4 regions of the Paenibacillus marchantiae genome follow, and region 4 is predicted to be linked to each of the others. Evidence: riboswitches for the same ligand, from Rfam matches in the RefSeq annotation. Region 4 holds a riboswitch; each other region holds the start of a gene.
What was found. Region 4 has a riboswitch for cyclic di-AMP ahead of PTQ21_RS05705 (C40 family peptidase). Riboswitches for the same ligand answer to the same signal wherever they lie in the genome.
Positions count from the first base shown of each region.

Region 1: it holds a riboswitch for cyclic di-AMP, as region 4 does, so the genes downstream of both, PTQ21_RS24035 (3D domain-containing protein) here and PTQ21_RS05705 (C40 family peptidase) in region 4, are expected to answer to the same signal.
Region 2: it holds a riboswitch for cyclic di-AMP, as region 4 does, so the genes downstream of both, PTQ21_RS12100 (HAD family hydrolase) here and PTQ21_RS05705 (C40 family peptidase) in region 4, are expected to answer to the same signal.
Region 3: it holds a riboswitch for cyclic di-AMP, as region 4 does, so the genes downstream of both, PTQ21_RS15620 (C40 family peptidase) here and PTQ21_RS05705 (C40 family peptidase) in region 4, are expected to answer to the same signal.

Region 1 covers NZ_CP118270.1:5,359,492-5,363,592, forward strand. The annotation lists gene lpdD (prenylated flavin chaperone LpdD) at 4-348, opposite strand; gene PTQ21_RS24030 (polysaccharide deacetylase family protein) at 498-1,286, shown strand; gene PTQ21_RS24035 (3D domain-containing protein) at 1,419-2,087, opposite strand; cyclic di-AMP (ydaO/yuaA leader) riboswitch at 2,090-2,286, opposite strand; gene PTQ21_RS24040 (amino acid ABC transporter ATP-binding protein) at 2,572-3,294, opposite strand; gene PTQ21_RS24045 (ABC transporter substrate-binding protein/permease) at 3,281-4,101, opposite strand, start outside.
Region 2 covers NZ_CP118270.1:2,676,193-2,680,293, forward strand. The annotation lists gene PTQ21_RS12085 (urease accessory protein UreF) at 1-314, opposite strand, end outside; tRNA gene PTQ21_RS12090 (tRNA-Leu) at 736-818, shown strand; gene PTQ21_RS31485 (hypothetical protein) at 957-1,055, shown strand; partial or broken gene PTQ21_RS31490 (glutathione peroxidase) at 1,184-1,462, opposite strand; cyclic di-AMP (ydaO/yuaA leader) riboswitch at 1,815-1,990, shown strand; gene PTQ21_RS12100 (HAD family hydrolase) at 2,108-2,506, shown strand; gene PTQ21_RS12105 (HAD family hydrolase) at 2,672-3,364, shown strand; gene PTQ21_RS12110 (Nramp family divalent metal transporter) at 3,505-4,101, opposite strand, start outside.
Region 3 covers NZ_CP118270.1:3,379,712-3,383,812, reverse strand. The annotation lists gene PTQ21_RS15635 (X2-like carbohydrate binding domain-containing protein) at 1-63, opposite strand, end outside; tRNA gene PTQ21_RS15630 (tRNA-Leu) at 415-498, opposite strand; gene pelA (pectate lyase) at 617-1,576, opposite strand; cyclic di-AMP (ydaO/yuaA leader) riboswitch at 1,989-2,120, shown strand; gene PTQ21_RS15620 (C40 family peptidase) at 2,126-2,590, shown strand; gene PTQ21_RS15615 (carboxymuconolactone decarboxylase family protein) at 2,695-3,024, opposite strand; gene PTQ21_RS15610 (hypothetical protein) at 3,142-3,360, opposite strand; gene PTQ21_RS15605 (hypothetical protein) at 3,484-3,813, opposite strand; gene PTQ21_RS15600 (xanthine phosphoribosyltransferase) at 3,912-4,101, opposite strand, start outside.
Region 4 covers NZ_CP118270.1:1,253,294-1,257,394, forward strand. The annotation lists gene PTQ21_RS05695 (c-type cytochrome) at 1-37, opposite strand, end outside; gene PTQ21_RS05700 (GNAT family N-acetyltransferase) at 188-682, opposite strand; gene PTQ21_RS05705 (C40 family peptidase) at 1,082-1,552, opposite strand; cyclic di-AMP (ydaO/yuaA leader) riboswitch at 1,556-1,693, opposite strand; gene PTQ21_RS05710 (hypothetical protein) at 1,945-2,787, opposite strand; gene PTQ21_RS05715 (M1 family metallopeptidase) at 2,798-4,101, opposite strand, start outside.

The sequences.
Region 1 (4,101 bases), 2.9 Mb from region 4:
GAACTATTGAATCAGTTGACTAGTTTGGCACAGCTCTTCATCAAGCAGCTTCTCTGCAGTCTGCACAATCTCATCAATCTGCATGCGCGTAATTGCATCAAAGTGAATCCCCATAATCACGGTCACGGTTACTTTTAAATGTAGGGCAGCCTTACGTGCGAGCCTTTCACACAGCTCTTGCTCTTTATGCCCCGGAATATGCATCGTAGCCCCGCTTACCCGCTCACGGTCCGGATAAAATGTCGCTACTGCTCCAATATGTGATCTGCCTCCAGTTACCATAAACACCTTGTCTTCCCCTGCCTCAATCACCTGTAAACGAACGGAATTTAAGTCGTATGTACTCATCCTGATCCACCTGTCCTTTTCTATATATATATGGTGGAATTATGGCTCCGATTTGATAAATCAGCAATGAAACATCTCACATTATGCATAAATACGGATGGCCCCGGGCATACCAAAGAGAACGCAATTTGGGAAAAGGAGGCACTAACATGCGTATACGCCTCATAATGTTATCCATCATGGTCATTCTTCTGGGAGGAAGTTACGCTCCTGCTCAGTTATGGGCTTCTTCAAGCCCGCAAACCGAACCTGCTTCGAAGTCTGATTCTTCTGAAGAAGAACAGTTGACTCTGGGACAGCTCAGACAGAAATATGCGGATACATTCAAAACAAATGGCCCCTCGACAAAAAAGGTCGCACTGACTTTTGATGACGTACCTGATCCACGGTTCACCCCGCAGGTGTTGGATATTCTAAAAAAATACAAGGTGCGGGCTACGTTTTTCATTGTGGGACATCGCGCTGAGAAACATCCGGATTTAGTGAAACGCATGGTAAAGGAAGGGCATATTGTTGGCAATCACAGCTACAATCACCCGGAGTTCAGTAAGCTGTCCATGAATGCATTTCGCAAACAAATCTTACATACCGGGGATATTATTCGGAATCTGGCGGGGTACACGCCCAAAATGATTCGTCCACCTTATGGCGACATTAATGAGCAACAGCTGCAATGGGCGGCCAAACAACATTACAGCATTGTGAATTGGAACGTCGATTCCCTGGACTGGAAGGGCCTCTCCAAAGAGGAAGTCAAACAAAACATCCTGTCGGCCGTTAAACCAGGTTCCATTGTTCTGCAACATGCAGGAGGCGGTGTCGGATCGAAGCTGAGTGGTACCATCGAGGCGTTGCCTGAAGTTATCGAGGAATTGCGAAACCGCGGGTACGAGCTGGTGACTTTGGACGAAATGCTGGAACTGCCAAAGGGTAAATAGGTCAAGATCCCTGAAGTTGGATATTCAAAAGGGTGTTCTTCCATCACATTATTGTGATTGGAGAACACCCTTTATTGTTTAATTTAGATTTAGTTGGAGTCACATATGATGATGTGCAGCTACGCTTTGATTTTATTTCAAAATGTAAAGTTCAACATCCTGAATACCAAATGTGCTCACGGATTGCTTGCTGCCAGGAATAAAGATATCGATCTTGTGACCTTTAATGGCACTACCCACATCACGAGCCGTTGCGACAAATGCCTGTTTTGGCAGTCCGGGATGTGTATGACCTGTCACCAGTACCTTTGTACCCAATGGAATGATACTTGGGTCTACTGCAATGGTACCCAATTCAAGCGGATTACCGAAGTAATCCACGGCACCCCATCCTCCATTTTCGGAAGCGTCTGCGGAGTATGCTGTTGCTTTGACGTCGACAGCTTTGCTGTAATCAAACGTTTTACCCCAGGCTTGTACAACTTTACTATCTGCATTAACGTCAAGGCTTGCGGCAGTTACCGTTTTGGCCTCCGTTTTAGCTGCTGCAGCAGAAGCTGTGTTCGTTGTTTTACCAGGGATCGTAATTTTCAAACCACCATAAATGTTGTAAGCTGAAATGTCATTGTTAGCTTTAATAAGAGCGTTAAGTCCAACTCCATATTGTTTGGATAAGGTGTAGAAGGTATCCCCCTCTTTGGCCACATGAACTGAATCAGCATGAGCCGGAACGGCCTGAATGAGCATTGCTGCTGTCAGCAAAGCTGTTGCTGTTTTGGCTATACGTTTCTTGTTAATCATGGTCTTCCTCCCTCATTATGCCTGCGAAGTTAGTTGTCGGATTCGGATGGAGGAAACCACCCTATAGGTTCAATTACATTAATAATTTATGTAGCCCTAATTCACCCCAAGCCGTGTGCAAATGATTCTTCCCCAAGCACACTCTGCATCGTTACATCCCCCACACTCCCAACTCCGGAAGTTTCGGCAGGAACAAATATATCACAACTTTGTAACCAAGAGTCGTAGTAAATGTTACCATCTGGCTAATTCACTTCAATATTTTTGCTGAATTCAAGCGACTTTTTCAAAAAAATGTCTATTTGAGCTTATATCGTTGATGACAGAAACGTTACTTTTTATGTAAATCCGTGCGTATTCACACGCAACAAAACAATCCCTGCCGACAGGTCGCCGACAGGGATCTATGAGGGAATAAGAATTCTCATCCACAGTATATATTTTGCATTTTCATCCAATTCATCCTAATGATGACTTGGATGTATTAGAGCACTTTAGCAAGGAAGTCACGTGTACGTGCATGCTTAGGCTCACCAAACACTTCAGCAGGTGTTCCTTCTTCTACAATAACCCCACCATCCATGAACAGGATGCGGTCCCCTACTTCGCGTGCGAAGCCCATCTCATGCGTTACAATAACCATGGTCATGCCGCCCTCTGCAAGCCGCTTCATGACATCCAGTACTTCACCGACCATTTCAGGGTCCAGTGCTGAAGTAGGCTCGTCAAACAGCATGACATGCGGCTGCATCGCAAGCGCTCTTGCAATAGCTATCCGTTGTTTCTGTCCTCCGGACAGCTGATTAGGATAAGTGTCTTTTTTGTCAGACAGGCCAACCGTCTTCAGCAAATCTGCGCAGATTTGTTCCGCTTCCTGTGCAGATTGTTTTTTCACTTTAATGGGAGCAATCGTAATGTTCTGCTGCACCGTTTTGTGCGGGAACAGATTGAAATGCTGGAATACCATCCCCATTTTTTCACGAGTTGCATTAATGTTGTGTTTAGGGTCAGTGATCGAAACTCCTTCAAAATTAATTTCGCCGGAAGTTGGCTGCTCCAGCAGGTTTAGGCAGCGCAAAAAGGTACTTTTTCCCGATCCGGACGGACCGATGACCACGACAACCTCGCCTTTGCCAATTGTTACGTTAATGCCCTTGAGCACATCGTTATTTCCATATGATTTGTGTAATTGTCTAACGTCTATCACTTGCACTCAACTTCCTTTCCAGTCGACCCAGCAGCTTGGACAAAATGAACGTCAGCACAAAGTAAATGGCCGCTGCAATCAGGAATGGATTCATTCCTTGGTACGTAATGTTTTTGACTACACTTGCCTGGTACATAATGTCCACCATACCAATAACCGAGATGATGGAGGATTCCTTGATAATGGTCACGAATTCATTACCGATCGCCGGCAACACCGCTTTGAACGCTTGTGGAAGCACAATGAAGCGCATTGCCGCACCTCTACCCATTCCCAGGGAACGAGCTGCTTCCAACTGGCCTCGATCCACACCCTGTATACCAGCGCGGAAAATCTCGGCAAGATAGGCACCACTATTAATGGATAGTGTGATAATCCCCGCCTGAAGCGGCGTGAAATTAATCCCCAACGTTAGAGCAAGACCGTAATAGATAATCATCAACTGAACCAGCATTGGTGTACCACGAATAACTTCAACGTAAGCTGTTCCGATCCAACGCAGAATTGAAACGTCATGCAGACGTAACAGACAGATGATCAAACCGATAATTACCCCGAATATTACACCGAGTGCAGACAGTAAAAGGGTGTAACCTACGCCTGTTGCATAAAAGCTTTTGTATTCCCAGAACACTTGAAAAATGTTTTGATCTTTTTTCACCTTGTCTGCCATCAACTGGCTTGCCTCGGTAACCAACTGATCGATTTTATTTTCGCTTTTCAGACGTTCGAGCGTTCCGTTCACTGCATTCAGCAATTCCGTATTGCCCTTACGAATCCCGATTGCCGCTTCGGCCTGCTCCTCAT
Region 2 (4,101 bases), 1.4 Mb from region 4:
CGTTTGCCCATAATGGAGGCATGTTCTCTAAGATTGACTGGGGTGCGCTGGACATGAACGAGTTTGTCGATGAGGGCTGTACGCCATGCGTCCTTGTGATCTGCGGCGGTGTATATGCCTTTAATCGCCATACCTTCCAGACGCACGATGCTGGGATGCAATTGACAGCGCATGAATGATTCGAGATCTTCAACACTACGAATGGTACCTTCAGCGATATGGGCATCCATACCGAAGGAATGGGTGAACCCTCCGACCTGGATAGAGGAATCAAGCAGTTTGACATAATCGAGCAGCTTATTCCCACGGTTCACAATCTTTCGCCTCCTACGTTCGTTAAATGTTATGTTAAATAACATTTATACTCCTTTTTGGTTCGCTTTATGTTTGTAAATCCGAATTATATGATATATATATTCACATAAATATCCGCTTTTTGTCAATAGTTTCTTTGTTTTTTGAATATTAAATCTATTTAGTGTTATTTTATATAACTTTATGAGTTACTTTATACTAAGAGGATGTGAAGGATGGTAATACAAATAAAGTAGAGTGATCGGCCTAATCGGGTATACAAACGAGATCAAATTTAATCATATGCACTTCGTAGGAGAAAATGACGAGATTATACGATTTATGGAAGGAAAAGCGCAGTTAAAATGATATTAAGAAAAATGCTTTACTTTTAAACATGAACCGGGTATAATCAATTTTGTTGCCGATTATTTACGACATGCGGTCGTGGTGGAATGGCAGACACGCTATCTTGAGGGGGTAGTGGGTGTATACCCGTGGAGGTTCGAGTCCTCTCGACCGCATCATAAGAACGATAAAGAAGAAGCTTCCCGTATGGGAAGCTTCTTCTTTTTTTGTTTTATTTACAGTACAGATGGGCCAGACAAAAAAAAGGTCACCCGTTTCCCCTGAATGCATGCTCATTCTGTCTGCTGGGTCGGATGGCCTTTACTTGTTATTTAAGCAATTCTTTGATGTCCGCTTCAATTTTATCAGGTGTTGTTTTGGGAGCATACCGTTTCAGAACACGTCCGTTCTGATCCACAAGGAATTTGGTGAAGTTCCATTTAATGGCTTTGGAGCCGAGTACGCCTGGCGCTTCTTTGGTAAGGTGCTGGAAAAGAGGGTGAGCGCTTGAACCATTCACATCGATCTTCTCAAACATCGGGAAGCTAACACCATAGTTCATCTGGCAGAACTCGGCAATATCATCAGAAGAGCCTTTTTCCTGTGCAAACTGGTTGCTTGGAAAACCAAGAACTTCGAATGGGGAGTCTTTAAACTTATCCTGAAGCTCTTGCAGACCTTTGAATTGAGGTGTGAGGCCGCATTGGCTTGCTGTATTCACGATAAGCAGTACTTTGTCACGATAGTTGGACATTTCAACTTCCTGACCGCGAAGGGTGTTTACTTTGTAGTCGTAGACTGACATGAAAATCGCCTCCATTTCATATTCTTCTTTCTTCTATTATATTGATTACAATTAAATAATGCAAAATTAATATTGCTTTTTTAACTCAATTTGAAGCTGTCGTGTATGATCTGTGACTGATTTGCTACCTGAATTTCGCTAAAGAGAGAATTAGAGAGCTTTGATGAGATGGGTAGAGAATGGATACGTTGTAAGCGCTATTATTGATGTGAAATGGCAAAAATCCGTCGATTCGGTGATCTGCGCAGACTTTACACCAATATGGCACGGGTGTATGATTCATATCGTAATTCCAATTTAAATTAAATTTTACATGAAAAACGAAACAAACGATAATATCGCTCTGATTAATGATTATAAAAGAACGATGTTTTAATCGCTGAGTTTCCATTCATTCATGGGTGGGAAACGGGGGAACCAACAGGATGAACTGTCCAGGACAGTAGGCATCCATGGGGTGAATTTTCCGGTGACAGCCGGAAATAGGGCGACTCTCGCGCCCGAATCCGTCAGCTAACCTCGTAAGCGTTAAAGGGAGAGGCAACAAGCCGTACGCTGGTTCATAGTGTCTTTTTGCTATGGATTATTGAAGAAGCGTCCGGGAGGCCTTGGTCCCCCACGCTTCTTTTTTGTTGTCTTTTCACGCCAAGGGAGGAACGAATGATGGATAAAGAGATGATCTTAGTGACTGCTCCAAATGAAGCAGGACGTAAATTTATCAAATTGCTGATGTACAAAAAAATGCCGTTTGCCGTTCTGACCAACAGTGCAGGGGAAGAGCGCAGGCTCCGGAGAATCGGTGTGGAGCATGTCATTCGCATGAACACAGCTGCTGCTCAGAAATGGTTTTTGCCGCAAGGTAGTGTCGGCAATGTTTTTATTTTTGAAAATAGCCTAAACCTGACCTGTCGATATTTACAGATCTGCCGCTCCTGGACATCCAAGTCCCTGTGTGTCATTACGGAACAAAGCCACCCCAAAGGGATCTATCGGGGAATGGGAGCAGACCGTATTGTATATTCCTTGAATGGGGAAGTTGGGTTTCTACTGAATGGCTAGTGGCTAGTACTATTCCTGTGATTGATCCAGTGTCAGCTGCCTGTTATAATTGAAATCATAAATAAACGGAAACTTGAGGAGACTCATGCATGTTGGTGGGTCTTCTTTTTTATGGTTTGGGAAATAGGGATATGGATTTCCTGTGGCTAACGAGGAGGAATAGGCGTGCCGGATGTACGTGGAATACAATGGTTGTTCTTTGATGTGGGGGATACGCTCGTGGACGAATGGGAGCCGGTAGATGATATTATCGGTCAGTTCGTTCGTGAAGCTTGTGCGCTTGGTTATCAGGTGGAGATGCAGACGGTGCGAGATATATTTGCCGCCTCCTACCGAAATTACGAGCAATGGCCGATGAAATTGGCTATTCGTACCCTTATCAGCGACGAGGGGCACCGGGAACAGATACAGGAGAAGCTGAAGTTCCGCAAAGAGCTTGAGCGCCCCTTCGCGTCAGCCGACGCTGTTCTCCAGACGTTGTCGCAAAACTATAAGATTGGTATCATTGCCAATCAGAGTCCGGGGACGGAAAATCGGCTGGATAGCTACGGCTTGCGCAAGTATGTGGATGTGCTGGCCTGTTCGGCTGAAGAAGGAGTGTCCAAGCCTGATCCTGAATTGTATGCTGTAGCGTTGAAACAGGCGGGATGCAAACCTGAGGAAGCGGTCATGATCGGCGACAGGATTGATAATGATATTATTCCGGCTAAGAAGCTGGGTATGCACACGATCCGGATTTTGCAGGGTTATGGCAGATTCCAGCCGGAGCTTGCGGATGCAGAGCGTCCAGACTGGACTATTGAATCACTGGAGGAACTTCTTCCTTTGTTAATGGTAACTCAAAATTCAGACAACTAAATAAGAGCAGTATTTATGAACTATTCGGTATAATTAGGCTGCTGCTCTAACATATAAAAGGCTGATCGTCTCAAGGGGTACGTTACTTGAGTTGATCAGCCTTTTTGAGTTAGACAAAATACGGCGTAATTCCGTTTAACCTAGAACAACAGAATGGTCTGGATAATCAGATACACATTCAGGACAACGATAACTCCGGCAATGATCCAGGAGATGATTTTGAGCCACAGCTTGTTGGCAAAAGCCCCCATGCTTTTTTTGTCACTCGTAAACATTACCAGCGGAATGACGGCAAAGGGTAGCTGCAGAGACAGCACAACCTGGCTAAGAATCAACAGTTCTTCTGTTCCGTGCTCTCCAGCAATGGCTGTTACGATGACGGCCGGGATGATAGCGATCAGACGTGTAACCAGTCGACGAAGCCACGCTGGAATACGAATGTTCAGGAAGCCTTCCATTACAATCTGTCCGGACAACGTGCCGGTGAGTGTTGAGTTTTGGCCTGAAGCCAGCAGGGCTACACCGAACAGGATGCTAGCGATGGTGGTTCCCAGCAGAGGTGTCAACAGATGGTAAGCATCTGTAATTTCCGCCACCTGGGTCATACCCGCACTATGAAACACGGCAGCAGACACAATCAGGATGGCTGCATTAATGAACAGAGCTAGCGTTAAAGCGATGGTTGAATCCATGGTGGAATACAGAATCGCTTCTTTTTTTCCTTTTGGCGTCTGTTC
Region 3 (4,101 bases), 2.1 Mb from region 4:
TGTCGTTCCCATAATCCCGAACTGCACCGCCGCAATCATAAATACCATGAAACACATTGCCATCCTTTTTCCGATTCGTTTCAAATTATCCCTACCCCCTCTGAATTTGGTCATTCAAATTCCTGTTGATAGCGCTTCCACACGAGAAGAGAATAGTGGATGAGGCATTCCCAAGATAGGTACAATTCGGTATTTTACGTACAATTAACCTGAAATATAGGGGCAAACCGTCGCAGAACAAACATATTTCCATTAATGGATAAATAAACAAATGGAAACTTCATTTTTGCTCAAGCCGAGGGAATGGGTTGAAAAGAATCAGGAAAAGCAAAGATCAAAATCTGTAAACAAATAAAAAAGGTTCCTAGAGTGGCAGCAATGCCATTCTAGGAACCTTTTTCGTGTTACATATGATGCGGTCGAGAGGACTCGAACCTCCACGGGGGTTAGCCCACACGGACCTGAACCGTGCGCGTCTGCCAATTCCGCCACGACCGCGTATGTCTTATCTCCGAGAAATTATATCGCGGCGACAAGAGATAATATAACATGTGCAGGTAATTAGTGTCAACAAAAAAAATATAATTTCGCCTTCAATGATAAAGCTTTTTATAAATTATATCTTTGAAGGCCAGTTGCCATACCAGGCATACCCGCCTCTTCTTTCCTTATCGATATCGCTGAGTTTGTATTTCACAACCCCATCACGTCCTACGAAGATCGGTTTATCCGTTCCAATTTCGTAAAAACGTGCCCAAATTGGCGATGCACCTGAATCAGCTACGAGTTTGCTATCTCCGTTTTCTCTGACATACTTGTATCCTGTAATTTTCACGTTGTTGAACCAGGCTTCTGCCGCTTGAATGGAAACCTTAATTTTCGAGTTCGACGGTCTTGTTTTCAAAAACTTTACAATCGTACTGCTCTCTCCAGCACTTAGAGAAGGCACTTCATATATCCTTGCTCCTGCAGGTTTTAGGGAGCTGGAATCATGCTGCTGTCCCCATGCAGTCAGTTTACCATTTGCTACAACCTGTGTATTGAGAATAGCATCTACACCTTTGGCAACTGATTTTTTACTGCGATCCGCAAGAGAGCTGTCGATGAATGAGAAATCACCTTTACGTGCACCTACTTCATCCAGCATGTACATGACATTAATCATGGCATCGTCGTTGAAGGTAATGTGTTTGTGATAGCCTGAGCTCTGGTATACTTGTGGCCATCCTCCATTGGAGTACTGCATATTTAACAAAAAGTTGATTCCTTTGATGGCAGCAGCCGAATATCGCGGATCATTTGTCTTTTTAAATTCCTTGGCTAATCTTCTAATTTCTGAGTATGTAGCTTTATTATCAATCGTAGATTTGGCCCACTCACCACTTGTTTCTTTGTAATCCTTCTTCCATCCCCCGTCAGGACGTTGATTCTTCAAAATATCTGAGATACTTGCTGTCGTTCCAGATGCGTCTGCAGCAGATACCTTAGCAGCAGGCTGAAATACCATTCCGACAACAGAGAAAATCATTGTACATGCCATTACCAAAGATGCAAACCTTGCTTGTGCCTTCAACATCGTTTAGAACACTCCCCAATTCATTTTCTGCAAACTGTTTTCCTTGAGCGTCTACCCTCCTTATATTTGTTTTAAACCCAAATTATTTCTTTTCATCCAATAAGTGGATTATACAAAAAGAATTCTATGCAAAACAATGAATTTTGTCAATAATTGCAACAATATGTAACAAATTCTTTGTCTTAACCTATAGGTATCGTCTAATCGAAATGTGAGAAAGCCAATAAATTATCCAATTTTTCTCCATTTGAAACAGTAGTTACTTTTTTGTCATCTATTAAAACCCAATATTCGAGTTATTTCTACATAAATAGCGATAATTCCGTTAACATTGAGATGATAAGAAGTGTTCAAAATCGGTTTGACATTTTCGCATTTATGCAATATAGTTTCAAAAGGTTACAAAAACTTAATTATTCATTTGCCGAGTTTCATGTTTGAAAACGGGGGAACCATTTTGGGTGAATTATTCTTATACATAGGAAATATAGGGAACCTTCTACCGAACCCTTAGCTAACTCCGTAGGCATCGAAGGGAGAACAAAAATTTTGAAAAAGCTTATCATCTCCATTTTTGGAGCAGCAGTTCTATTTACATCCGGTGCAGCAAGCACAGAGGCAAGCAGTATCAACACCGTCGTTAACAACATGACAGGCATACCTTACAAATGGGGTGGCACAACAATGGCCGGATTTGATTGCTCTGGATTTATGAGATATATTTTCAACAAATATAGCATTGAATTACCACGCACTTCCCAGCAACAAGCTAAGGCCGGAACTCCGGTATCCAAAGCTAATCTGCGTACTGGTGACATGGTATTCTTTAATACGATGGGCAATGGCATTTCACATACAGGTGTATATATTGGGGGCGGACAGTTCGCTCATGCTTCAAGCAGCAAGGGTGTCAGCATCACACAATTATCCAATCCTTACTTCAACGATCGTTACGTAACAGCACGCCGGGTAACAGGACAATTTATGTATAACAAAATGCTGGGCAAAATATAAGTTTGATTTGATATAGTGCAAAGAGGAGGCTCCGGGTGAATCCGGGACCTCCTCTTTGTTTGGGGCTTTTGTTTACAAATCCGGTGTGCTGTAGACTTCTATACTTAATGTAAAGCCTTCTGTACTCTCATTGCACCCTGAGACAGCGCATGGCCTCCGCCTACCGCTCCAGCCACAGCAACCGTCTCCATAATCTCCTGATCGGTCGCTCCTTTGGCACGTGCCTCTTCCACATGGTAAAACGTACATACCTCATTGTTCGCAAACAGTCCAATACCCAGCGCAATCAGCTGTTTGGTCTTGGCATCAATCGCCCCTGCCTGAAAGCATTCTCCAGTGAACTCATGATAAGACTTCACCACTGCTGGTAGCACATCGCTTAATTCACCAATCTGATCTTTATAGGCATGAACCTTATCATTCATCAGTGTCATGGTTACCGCACATCCTCTCGGCTGATATGTTACAAGCTCTCACTGTACCTATCTTCTCTCCCGAGAGGTGTAATTATGCCAAAACATCCATGGTAAATGAACCTAAATAGGCATGTCCTATTCTTCGAGCAGGCTCTCGCGTGGTTCGCTGAACAATTGATATCGGTAATTCCGATCAAGCTTGACCACACGACGATTCTGACGGCGAATGAGTACCTGCTCCCCGTCCCAAGCCACTACAATACCTGTCACATCATTGGACTGAATCTCGTCCCGTACTACCCTTACTTTTTCACCCGATAAACGCAGTGCATCCAATTGTGCATCACTGATCATATTTATGGCGCCTACTTTCCCAAAAAAATTATTTACAAAAAGAGACCTAAATGAAAAGTCATTTAGGTCTCACGTGACTGTATTGGACTGTCATGTCATTCGAAAGTATGTCCCGACTGAAAGTTACCGCTGCGCGTGCTCTTTGCTGTCGTTCTTCTCAAACCAAAAATCAAGCACTTTGGCGGACATCACACGTTCTTCAAGGTACTCCACTTGATGCGGTGTAAATTGTTCTTTCCAAGAGAAGGACAACTCTTCGCACAAGCCTACAATCGTCAGCAATTCTGACCAGGCAACGTAGCGTTTGTACCAGAAAAATTGAGGATGTTCAATCATATAGGGATAAAGGTCATCGAATTCCGTATGTTTACAATCCAGGGCACGCTCAAAATGTACTTTCGATTCCGCCAGCTTATCAATAAAAAATTGTTCTGTTGCCGGTTGGTTACCCATGGTGTTGCCTCCTCTCCCTAACATAACCCCATTATAAATGAAATCAGCGGTCATGCAAAGGCATTGTTATAAAAATAGGCACTTTTTCCTTTAAAAAGTCACAATTCGTTATCGTCAAATTGCACGGTGCCATCGTTCAGTGAACGAATGCGCACCAACGCTTCAACCGGGATACCCTGCTCACGAATAGTGCGCGCTCCGGCCTGAAAACATTTTTCGACCACGACACCGAATCCGACCAGTTCCGCACCCGAACGTTCGATAATTTTGATGACACCACGAGCGGCA
Region 4 (4,101 bases):
CTGCAAAAAATACCCCGCTCATGATCCATTTGTGCATCCCTTATGTCCCCTCCAGAATGAAAGATCATCTAACTTGAAACTATCCATATCATTATAACGGAACCTGTAGTGACATCATAGCATTTTGTGGTAATTTTTTGAACTAATCACATAACCGGGGACTTTTTGGGGTGATTTCAAGCCCTAGTTATTCGCGTGGACCTTCATAGACCATACAGTAAAAAGGTTTCAAACCACCCGGTGTCTGTCGTTCGTATGTATCCTGCGTAACAAATCCGGCTTTGAGATAGACACGAATAGCCCGGTCATTCCAGGTCAGAACTTCCAGATCAATTTCGTTTGCAGGGTTCCGGCGAATGGCTTCCTGCACAATGGCCGAGACAAAAGCCGTTCCTTGACCATGACCACATCGATCGGGGTGCATGCCAAGTCCGATGCGGGTTACACCTTCAAGAGGGAAGTACTGAGCAAAACCGCAAATCTGCTGATCCTCTCCCAGCACCACCGCATATTGTTCTTTCCGTAGCTTGGGATCGCCGAATTCCACTTCAAGTGCTTTCATCTGCTCCCAGGGCAGCCAGCTATAAATATTATAAGGCGGGTCATACTGCCAATCGCAGATTAGTTCCGCGTGTTCTTCTTGCATGGGCACAACGTGAAACGTCACAGGGGCTTCATCCATACAACTGCACGCTCCTCTCATTGTGAACAAGCTATAATGATTTTGATTTGTCCATATACATATACATATGTCATTCCATATCTAAACTTGTTTTCACTCTACAAAAGAGGCGTTCATTTGGCAAGTCCTCGTTTTTGAAAAAAAGTGAAACAAAAGTTCCGGTAATTTCGTTTATATTATAGTGGGATGGGTAAAAACATTATAAGAGCACGGGCAAAGCAATGAAAAATAGCTTTAAAAAAAGTTAAAATTAGGTTTGATAGCTATCCCGAATATGTTAAGGAAACGAAGCACAAAAAAACCGCCGGATAACATTCCTGCGGAGAATGTACCAGACGGTTCTATTATGCTTCGTTACAGTAAAGTTATTGTTACAGCATGACGTTGCTCGGCTTGTCCCTATTCAATGGCCAATGTCTCATATGCGTCCGTGCTCATAATACGTTTAGCGCCAACATAGCGGTTGGCCCAATAGCTTTCGCTTAATTCGCTAATTGTAACTCCTTTGGAAGAAGAGGAGTGTGCAAACTTCCCATTCCCTACAAAGATCCCTACGTGCGAGACCCCTTTGCCCGTTGTATTGAAGAATACCAGATCACCTGGTCTCATTTCCATCCGGGATACCGAATCACCCATGTCGAATTGTGAACTCGATTGGCGAGCCAGATCAATGCCCAGCTTGTCGAATACATAACTTGTGAATCCAGAGCAGTCAAAGCCGTTAAGCGTTGTTCCTCCGCTTTTGTATGTAGTCCCCATTGCTGAATCAATAACTTGGTCCATTTTCGAATCTGCGAATGCGCTGCCTGCTCCAAGCGATAATGCGAATGTGAGGCTGAGTACAGCTGCGGTTAATTTCTTCTTAAACAAGAGATATACCCCTTCCAATGCCTGCGAGGTTAGCTTAAGGATTCGGTTGAAGGTCCCCTATGATCCCTCTGTTGCAAGATCAATTCACCCATAACTGGTTCCCCCGCTTCCCAGGTGCTAGGAATTTGGCTATGCTAGTTATGCACCTGCGAAATCAAGAAATGACGATTAAATTTTAAGTAGTTACAAATATGAAGGTAAAGATTACAAAGTTGTTACTAAAAACTCACTGCGATTATTGTAACAGAGGTATATCACTTTGGCAACGTTTAACAACAAAATTAACAAAAAAACCTCGACCTTTGACGGGGAAAGGTCGAGGTTTGCTTGTTTAACGGCATTTGAAGAATACAACTTTACATAGAGATGGTAACCGTTTTTAACCGTTCGATTTAATCCTTGACCGAGTTGGACTGCCATAGGCGGAAATGGGCACATATTTTCCACAGGCTCAGCAAGCACCGGGCAAGTGGATACGTTTGTTGTAGGATAAGGCCAGTTAAGCCGGTTAGTAACCATGAAGCTGAAGTAAAGGCGCCAAAGACCAGCAGATGAAGGCCGCCCAGCAGGACAGCAATGCCGATTAGAGTGATGACTTGGCGTAGTGCAATCCATATAGCTTGAAACGTACCACGTGCTCCGCCTTCCCCATCGGGAGCTGAGATACCAAACTGCATGTACAGTAGGACATGATGGATAACCCACCCGTATACAATCCAACCAGCAACATAGGGAATACCAGGCAAGAGCAGATGGAGGGAATGAAAACCTTCCATAAAGATGGAATAGAGCTTTGGCGCGAGCCAATAAGCGGGTAGCAGCAGTAATATAGTCCGAATGGTGTGGAGCAACAGCATCGGTTTCCATAAATTTTTGATACCGCGAATGAATGGAATGCGCTCTTCCGAATGGTTATAATGCTGGAGCGAGTAGAGCAGCCCTGCCTGAATGAGTGGGCTAATCAGAATCCGTATCAGCAGCATAGCCCCTAAAATCCATAAATAGCGGTGAACCTCCGGATTCGTTGTCAGACCGAGTTGGCTCTCCATTTTAAATAAAATCGTACTGAGTTCCCCTGTATCAGGGTCAGGATAACGCAGGAGCAGCGGAACCACAGCTGACTGCACCATCCGATAAAGAAAGTATCCCCATACTAATTGATAGAGAAATAAGAGTGCCGCAATGAACATATGCTGACGGACGAGAAACCAGCCTTCACGTATTTTCGCTTTCACTGTATCCACCTCACCATGACAGACTTCCGAATATGGCTTCTATAATTTTGGTTGCGCTCATGCTCCAGCGGGATTTAGTTGGCTCATCCAGTCCGGCTTTCAGAAAATTGTTCATATGATGGTTCTCCAGCACAATCGTGTATAGCGGATCAGTCATAGCCCAGGAAACAGGGGAAGTATAGGTCAGTTTGTAGGTAATGCGCTCCTCGCTACCATCCCATTCTTTCGTCATGGTTTTCCCATCTTCGAACATAATTCGAACAGGAACCTTCTTATATTCACTCCCTTTTTTCTGCAATGTAACCGATGACTCGTACAACGTTTGGCCGTCTTTCAGGATAGGATTGATTGCGATCTTTTCCACTGCAAAGTCAGCCATGCCATCGCCGTATACATACTGATTAAAATAATCGGTCCAGGATGTACGCGTCACTTGTTCCACGACCTTTTGAAAATCAGACGAAGTAGGGTGTTTGAAGCGGTATTTATTCACATAGGTCGAGAGAATACGCTCCATCGTTTTAGCACCAACCTGTTGTTCTATTCCAAGTAATACAAGCTTGCCTCGTGTGTATACGTTTGCTGCATATTGATTCTGGGAATCAAACTTCCAGGAGTCCTGTGTCAGTGAAGCTGGAGAAGTAATGAGACCAGCTTGTACGGGCAGATTCGGGATAAGTCCGTATTCCTGTTCCATTACTTTGTCTTCTGCATAGGAGGTGAATCCTTCGTCCAGCCAAGCCTCTTCAAATTCATTACTCGCGACCATGCCGTAAAAATACTGATGCCCAATCTCGTGCACAACCGTGCGTTCCAGATCGTAGCCAGGAGCAGAATCATCTGCACCGAAGGCGGTGACCAAGGTAGGGTATTCCATTCCCCCTGCGCCATTCCCTGATTTGGGCGGGACAACGATGGACAGTGTGGAATACGGATAAGGGCCAAACCACTTGCTATAATTGGATAGCGCTGCTTTGGCGGCGTAGAAATAACGTTCCTTCAGATCCTCATGAGCAGGGTCGAGATACAGCTTGATTCTTACGCCTGGCACATTGGGAGCAGAGAAGGGTTCTTCTGCATAAACAAAATCAGGAGAGGCTGACCAGGCAAAATCATGCACATCATCGGCATAGAACTGATATACTTTTTCGCCGTTCTTCACAACCGCTTGCTGGGTTGGGAATCCAGTAGCAGCTACTTTGTATGTTTCCGGTACCCGAATACGCACACTATAGATACCAAAATCGGCGTAAAACTCTGAATTACCGTGATACTGATGCAGATTCCAGCCTTCGGTCGTCCGACCTCGTGTGC